Bremerella sp. P1: one gene and its partner. The protein of the gene in region 1 interacts with the protein of each later gene in a pairwise test. Links are inferred from orthologs where the notes say so. Each region holds a gene or a part of one and is shown in the gene's direction. Other genes may lie near its edges. The genes, in order: aceE and nth.

The links.
Region 2: the proteins of aceE (region 1) and nth interact in binary tests that used the Escherichia coli proteins (3 or more experiments, as listed by UniProt). The link is inferred for Bremerella sp. P1 from one-to-one orthologs.

What each region holds. Positions count from the first base shown.
Region 1 is NZ_CP118164.1:5,628,641-5,632,235, forward strand. Bases 298-3,572 are described here. They hold aceE (pyruvate dehydrogenase (acetyl-transferring), homodimeric type), read left to right. Parts: upstream 298-669; coding sequence 670-3,372; downstream 3,373-3,572. Other genes in these bases: lpdA (dihydrolipoyl dehydrogenase), read left to right, coding at 298-385; PSR63_RS23310 (2-oxo acid dehydrogenase subunit E2), read left to right, coding at 3,469-3,572. In the rest of the region: more of lpdA, read left to right, coding at 1-297; more of PSR63_RS23310, read left to right, coding at 3,573-3,595. UniProt on the Escherichia coli protein: Component of the pyruvate dehydrogenase (PDH) complex, that catalyzes the overall conversion of pyruvate to acetyl-CoA and CO(2).
Region 2 is NZ_CP118164.1:5,025,684-5,028,865, forward strand. What follows is about bases 73-2,934. They hold nth (endonuclease III), read left to right. Parts: upstream 73-1,109; coding sequence 1,110-1,760; downstream 1,761-2,934. Other genes in these bases: PSR63_RS21095 (DUF4129 domain-containing protein), read left to right, coding at 73-1,036; PSR63_RS21105 (D-arabinono-1,4-lactone oxidase), read left to right, coding at 1,871-2,934. In the rest of the region: more of PSR63_RS21095, read left to right, coding at 1-72; more of PSR63_RS21105, read left to right, coding at 2,935-3,182. UniProt on the Escherichia coli protein: DNA repair enzyme that has both DNA N-glycosylase activity and AP-lyase activity. The DNA N-glycosylase activity releases various damaged pyrimidines from DNA by cleaving the N-glycosidic bond, leaving an AP (apurinic/apyrimidinic) site.

The sequences.
Region 1 (3,595 bases):
CATTCCTGCTGTGATCTTCACCGATCCCGAAATTGCCTGGGCAGGGCTGATGGAAGACGAAGCCAAGGCGATGGGCAAGAAGGTCGAAGTGGCCATGTATCCATGGGCTGCCAGCGGTCGTGCTCAAGCATTGGGACGCACCGATGGGTTGACCAAGTGGATTATCGATCCTGAAACCCAACGCGTTCTAGGCTGTGGAATCGTTGGTCCAGGTGCCGGTGAAATGATTTCTGAGGCCGTTTTGGCACTAGAAATGCGAGCCGAAGTCTTTGATCTGACCTCGACAATTCACCCCCATCCGACCTTGAGCGAGACCGTTATGAACGCTGGCGAGGTATTTTTCGGAACAGCTACCGAAATTTACAAGCCAAAGAAGAAGTCGTAACGTCTTAGCGTTAAACAACTTGTGGTTTTATTTGGGCTTGTGCCGATTCTGCTGTCTGCAGAAGACGGAGAGGGTTCGCCTACCACTCGCTGACAAATACGGTCAGCGCGGTAGAATTCAAGCTCTCAGCCCGCCTCGGGCCTAAACCGAGATTGATCTTTGAGATAAGTTAATCGAGGGTTGCTTCGCCAGACGAACGTCGCGCATGAAGTCGCGATGGAAGAAATTTTTCCCTGGCGCAAGCAACGGACTGAAAAAAGGGAAGTTGCATGGCGAACGCCAAAATGATGCCTGCGGAAGAGAATTTGATGCGGAACAACCCGTCGACCTTTTCCCAAGACGTGGACCCAGCCGAAACGCAAGAATGGCTCGACTCGCTCGACTACGTTCTGGAAGGAAAAGGCGATGACCGGGTTCGCTTTCTTCTTTCGGCATTAGAAAACCGAGCCCACGCACGCGGCGTGGACGTGCCGTTTGCAGCCAATACACCGTACATCAATACGATTCATTCTTCGGAACAGCCGGCTTATCCCGGTAACCGAGAATTTGAACGCCGTATCAAGAGTATCATCCGCTGGAACGCGATGGCGATGGTCACGCGGGCCAACAAAAACTTCGATGGCCTGGGTGGTCATATCAGCACGTTCGCCTCGAGCGCCACGCTGGTCGAAGTTGCTTTCAATCACTTCCTGCGTGGTCGTGGAAGCGGCTACGAAGGGGATCAGGTTTACTTCCAGGGCCACGCTTCGCCGGGTATTTACTCGCGAGCGTTTGTCGAAGGTCGTCTGACCGAAAAGAACCTGGAGAACTTCCGCCGCGAGCTGCAACCGGAAATGGGCCTGTCGTCCTATCCGCATCCGTGGCTGATGGAAGACTTCTGGGAATTCCCAACCGTTTCGATGGGTTTGGGGCCGATCTGCTCGATCTACCAGGCTCGCTTCAATCGCTACATGCATGACCGAGGGCTGAAAGACACCAGCAAGACTCGCGTCTGGGCGTTTCTCGGCGACGGCGAATGCGACGAACCAGAAACCTTGGGTGCGATCAGCCTCGCCTCGCGTGAGCAGTTGGATAACCTGACTTGGGTGATCAACTGTAACCTGCAGCGTCTCGATGGTCCGGTCCGTGGTAACGGCAAGATCATTCAGGAACTCGAAGCCGTCTTCCGCGGTGCCGGCTGGAACGTCATCAAGGTGGTCTGGGGAAGCGATTGGGATCCGCTGCTGGAAGCCGATAAAACCGGCCTTCTGGTTAAGCGAATGGAAGAAGTCGTCGACGGTCAGTACCAGAAGTACGTCGTCGAGTCTGGCGATTACATCCGTAAGCACTTCTTCGGCAAGTATCCTGAACTGCTGGAACTGGTGAAGAACTACTCCGACGAGAAGCTCCAGAAGCTGGCTCGCGGTGGTCACGATCCAGAAAAGGTTTACGCGGCCTACAAAGCTGCCACCGAGTGCAAAGGCAAGCCGACCGTCGTCATCGCCAAGACGATCAAGGGTTATGGTTTGGGCGAAGCCGGCGAAGGTCGTAACGTTACCCACAACCAGAAGAAGCTCAATGAAGAGGAACTGCGAGAGTTCCGGACTCGCTTCAGCATTCCGATCTCGGATGAAGAGGTCGTGAAGGCTCCGTTCTACCGTCCGCCGGAAGATAGCGCTGAGATGCGATATCTGAAGAAGCGACGCGAAGAACTGGGCGGCCCGGTTCCTTCCCGTCCGACGACTCACCCGACATCCACCATCCCGACCATGGAGGAATACAAAGAATTCCTCGGTGGTAGCAAGGGGAAGGAAATGTCGACCACGATGGGCTTTGTCCGCCTGCTTTCCAAGCTGTGCAAGGACAAGAACATCGGCCAGAACATCGTGCCGATCGTGCCCGACGAATCGCGTACCTTCGGTATGGAAGGTATGTTCCGCCAGGTTGGAATTTATGCCCACTCTGGCCAGTTGTACGAGCCGGTCGACTCCGATCAGCTGATGTACTACAAGGAAGCCAAAGACGGTCAGATCCTGGAAGAAGGGATCACCGAAGCGGGTTCGATGTCGTCGTTCATCTCGGCCGGCAATTCGTACTCGCAGCACGGCATCAACATGATTCCGTTCTTCATCTACTACAGCATGTTCGGCTTCCAGCGGATCGGTGACCTGGTCTGGTGTGCGGCTGATACGCGTGCCAAGGGTTTCATGATCGGTGGTACCGCCGGTCGTACGACCCTCAACGGTGAAGGCCTGCAGCACCAGGATGGCCACAGCCACCTGAACGCGATTGCCTTCCCAACGGTTCGCTCGTACGACGTATGCTACGCCTACGAAACAGCGGTCATCACGCTTGACGGGATGAAGAAGCTGTACGAACAAGGCGAAACGGCCATCTACTACATCACGGTAGGAAACGAAAACTACGCGATGCCTGAGATGCCGGAAGGTGCCGAAGAGGGCATCATTCGCGGGATCTACAAGCTGAAGACGCAAGATGCCGACAAGGCCCGTGCGACGGTTCAGCTGATGGGTAGTGGAACGATTACCCGCTGCGTGCTCGACGCCGCTCAGATCCTGGCCGAGAAGTACAATATTGCCAGCGACGTGTGGGCCGTTACCAGCTATACCGAGCTGCGTCGCGATGCTCAGACGTGCGAACGTTGGAACATGTTCCATCCCACCGAAGAGCCGAAGAAGTCATACATCGAGACGGTCATGGATGGGGTCGATGGACCTTTCATCTCGGCTTCGGACAACGTCCGGGCTTGGGGCGAACAGATCCGTCCTTACCTGCCTGGCAACATGGTTGCTCTGGGAACCGACGGCATGGGCCGCAGCGAAACTCGCGAAGCTCTGCGTCGTCACTTCGAGGTCGATGCTGAATCGGTGGTCATCGCCACGCTTTACGAGCTGGCGCGCACCGGCAAGATCGAGCGAACCGAAGTCGCTCAGGCGATCAAGGATTTAAACTACGACGCGGAAAAGCCAAATCCGTATTTTGCCTAACGGCACATTGGCAGCATCGTCGGCCGGATAGACCCCTGGCCGACGACCGCTTTTCCACGCGACTTGAAATACGCATTCCAAGCAAGGTTATTCACCATGGCGATAGACGTACAACTGCCTGATCTGGGCGATGGAATTGAATCGGGAGACGTGCTGGCCGTTCATGTTTCGGTTGGCGACACGATCGAAAAGGGACAAACCCTGATCGAAATCGAAACCGACA
Region 2 (3,182 bases), 600 kb from region 1 along the record:
CGAATTGGCTGAGTTGCCTTTCTATCAGGATGAACAAGAGCGTAGGGCATCGCAGGTTGCCGTGAACAAAGACGGCACCAACGACAACCGGGAAGACCGGTCGCAGACGACCGACAATCAGGAAAGAACGGACGAAAACTCGCAAAAGTCGAACGAAACACGCGAAGACGGAAAAGACCCCAGCGACCAGAACGATCCTAACGCCGAGAAAAAGAAGCCGGGCGAGTCTAAGGAGAAGGATCAGCAGCAAAGCAAGAACTCCGACACCAATGACAAGAGCCAGAGTGACGGCAAGCAGGAGTCACAGTCGCAGAAGAAGTCTTCCGATCAGTCGAAGTCGCAGCAAGGCGAATCGGAACAACAAAAAGGTGATCAGACTTCTGAGAAGTCGGACCAATCAGAGCAAGAGCAACAGCAGGGTGATGCCCAGCAAAGCGAATCGGAAGACAAGCGTTCCGAAGAGAAGTCATCGGAAGAAGCATCGCAAGAGCAGTCAAGTCAACCGCCGCCTGAGCCGTCAGGCTCCTCTTTTTCCAACCCGCTTTCCTCACTGGGAGATTGGTTGAAACTGCTGGTCTATGCGGCGGTGATTGGCGTTATTGCCTTCTTTGTTTGGAAGTTCTGGGACGATATCGTCAAAGCTTGGAAAGAATTCTGGGCAAGCCTCTTCGGCGGGAAGAAGGAGGACGCGTCTGAGGAAGTGGCCGTGCCTGAGCCGGTTAAGAACCCGCGTCTTGCGTTCTCGGCGTTTGGCAATCCATTTCAGGACCCGAGTTGGAAGGGTAAGCCACTGGAAGAGTGGATTCGATATTCCTTCGCCGCGTTAGAGGCCTGGGCCGCAGAGCAGGGGAGTCAGCGTCGCGAAGAGCAAACGCCTGGGGAGTTCGCCATCATGCTTGAAAAAGAGCACGACGAATTGGCGAGTACGGTCCGGCCAACGGCCGAGTTGTACGGCCAGGTAGCCTACGGCAGCGGTCAGGCCCCTAGGGAAACACTCGAAATTCTGCGAAAACTGTGGGAACGATTGAGAGGTTGAGAGTGAATTGGTCGAGCTTAGGCCGCCTCTCTTCCACGGGAAACGAAACACTTCAGACTGAAACGCTCCCCCAATGATCCAAGACCTCAAAGAGCGGAAAGCCCAGGCCCGCCGAGTCGTCCGGCAGTTGAAGAAGGATTACGCCGGTGCCGAGTGCGCGTTGAACTACGAAACCCCATTTCAGCTGTTGATCGCCACGATTCTTTCCGCCCAGTGTACTGACGTGCGGGTTAATATCGTGACGAAGGAGTTGTTCGCTAAGTATCCCGACGCGGACTCCATGTCGCGGGCACCAGTGAAGACTTTGGAGAATCTGGTGAAGACAACCGGATTCTTTCGGAACAAGGCCAAGAACATTCATGCCGCATCTCGCGCCCTAGCCGACGATTTCGATGGCGAGGTCCCCAAGGACTTAGAAACCTTGGTCGCCTTACCAGGCGTAGGTCGCAAGACGGCCAACGTCGTGCTGGGGACCGCCTACGGAATCCCTTCTGGGATTGTCGTTGATACCCACGTCGGTCGGCTGACCAAACGGATGGGGCTGACCGACAAAGGCGACGCGGTCAAAATCGAACGCGAATTGATGGAGGTCGTTCCAAAAAAAGAGTGGATCGACTTTTCTCATCGATTGATCCACCACGGCCGGGCCGTCTGTGCAGCCCGAAAGCCGAAGTGTGAATCATGTCATTTTCTGAAGTTCTGCCCTCAAGTTGGTGTCGCATGATTCCGCAAAAAATAAATTGACCCATGGGCGCCAATTTTTCGCGTTTGGTAACAAAGGTAGATACCCATGTCTGAAAAATCCGTGGTCGATCATCTTGTGGAGCCCATGCCATGGAAAAGAATAAGCGGATCGTCAACTTCGGAAGAAATATCGACTTCCAAGCGGCCCACTATTACGAGCCAAGTACCGAGGATGAGCTACTCGAAATCTTACAGCAGCATCGCTCTGGCAAGATACGCGTTGTGGCATCGAAGCATGCCTGGAGTGACGCGATTGTTTCCGCAGCTGTGATCATTAATATGCGGAACTTCAATGGGGTGACGGTCGATGATTCATTAGACCCGCCCCTGGCGATTGTGGGCGGCGGTACACAGATGAAAGCGGTTCTCGCGGAACTTGCCAAAGAAGGGCTGACGACACCTTCGATTGGGCTGATTACCGAGCAAACCATCGCCGGGGCTATCTCGACCGGGACACATGGCTCTGGGAAGAATAGCCTCTCGCACTATATGGAGTCTTTGCGGATCGCATGTTTCGATAGTAGTGGCAATGCTGAGATCCGAGAGGTTGACCACGGTGAAGCGTTACAAGCTGCTCGCTGTGGCTTAGGTTGCCTGGGAGTTATCGTATCCGTCACCTTCCGTTGTGTTCCCCAGTACTGGGTCACTGAAAAGTCAACATGGTGTGCGACCCTTGAAGATGCTCTGACACTCGAGGACCAATCGCCACTTCAGCAGTTCTTTCTATTGCCACATAGTTGGAGGTTTGTCGCTCAGGAGAGGCGAGTATCGGACCTCGCGAGGTCGTCGCCAACAGCATGGCTTTATCGCTGGTATTGGTTCCTCAGTTTGGACGTTGGGTTGCATCTGGGCGTTCTTACTTCGGCACGGTGGCTGCGTAGCCGGACGATGATGCACGCCCTTTATCGATGGGTTTTGCCTGCGTCGGTGTTTTCCAAGTGGATTGTGACCGATCGAAGCGACCGAATTCTTGTCATGGAGCACGAACTATTTCGACATCTTGAGATTGAATTGTTTGTAGGGCGGTCGAAGGTGAAAGAGGCCACGCAGTTCGTGAAGCAGGTACTTCAATTAGCCGATGGTCAGCGGGAGTCGATGGATAAACACTGGCAGGCGAGGCTTGTCGAATTAGAGATGAGTGAGGATCTAGACTCCTTGAAGAATACCTATTGTCACCATTACCCGATCTGTTTTCGGCGGATTCTGGCGGACGATACCTTGATCTCGATGTCGGAAGGGGAAGAGCTGTGGGTCTATTCGATCAGCTTGATTACTTATGTGGAGCCTAGAGAGCCTTTTTACGGGGTCGGCAAGTTTCTTGCCCGCAGTATGGCGAAGCTATTTGGGGCACGCCCCCATTGGGGAAAGTGGTTTCCTCTGTCCGGGGGCGAAGTCGATGAGC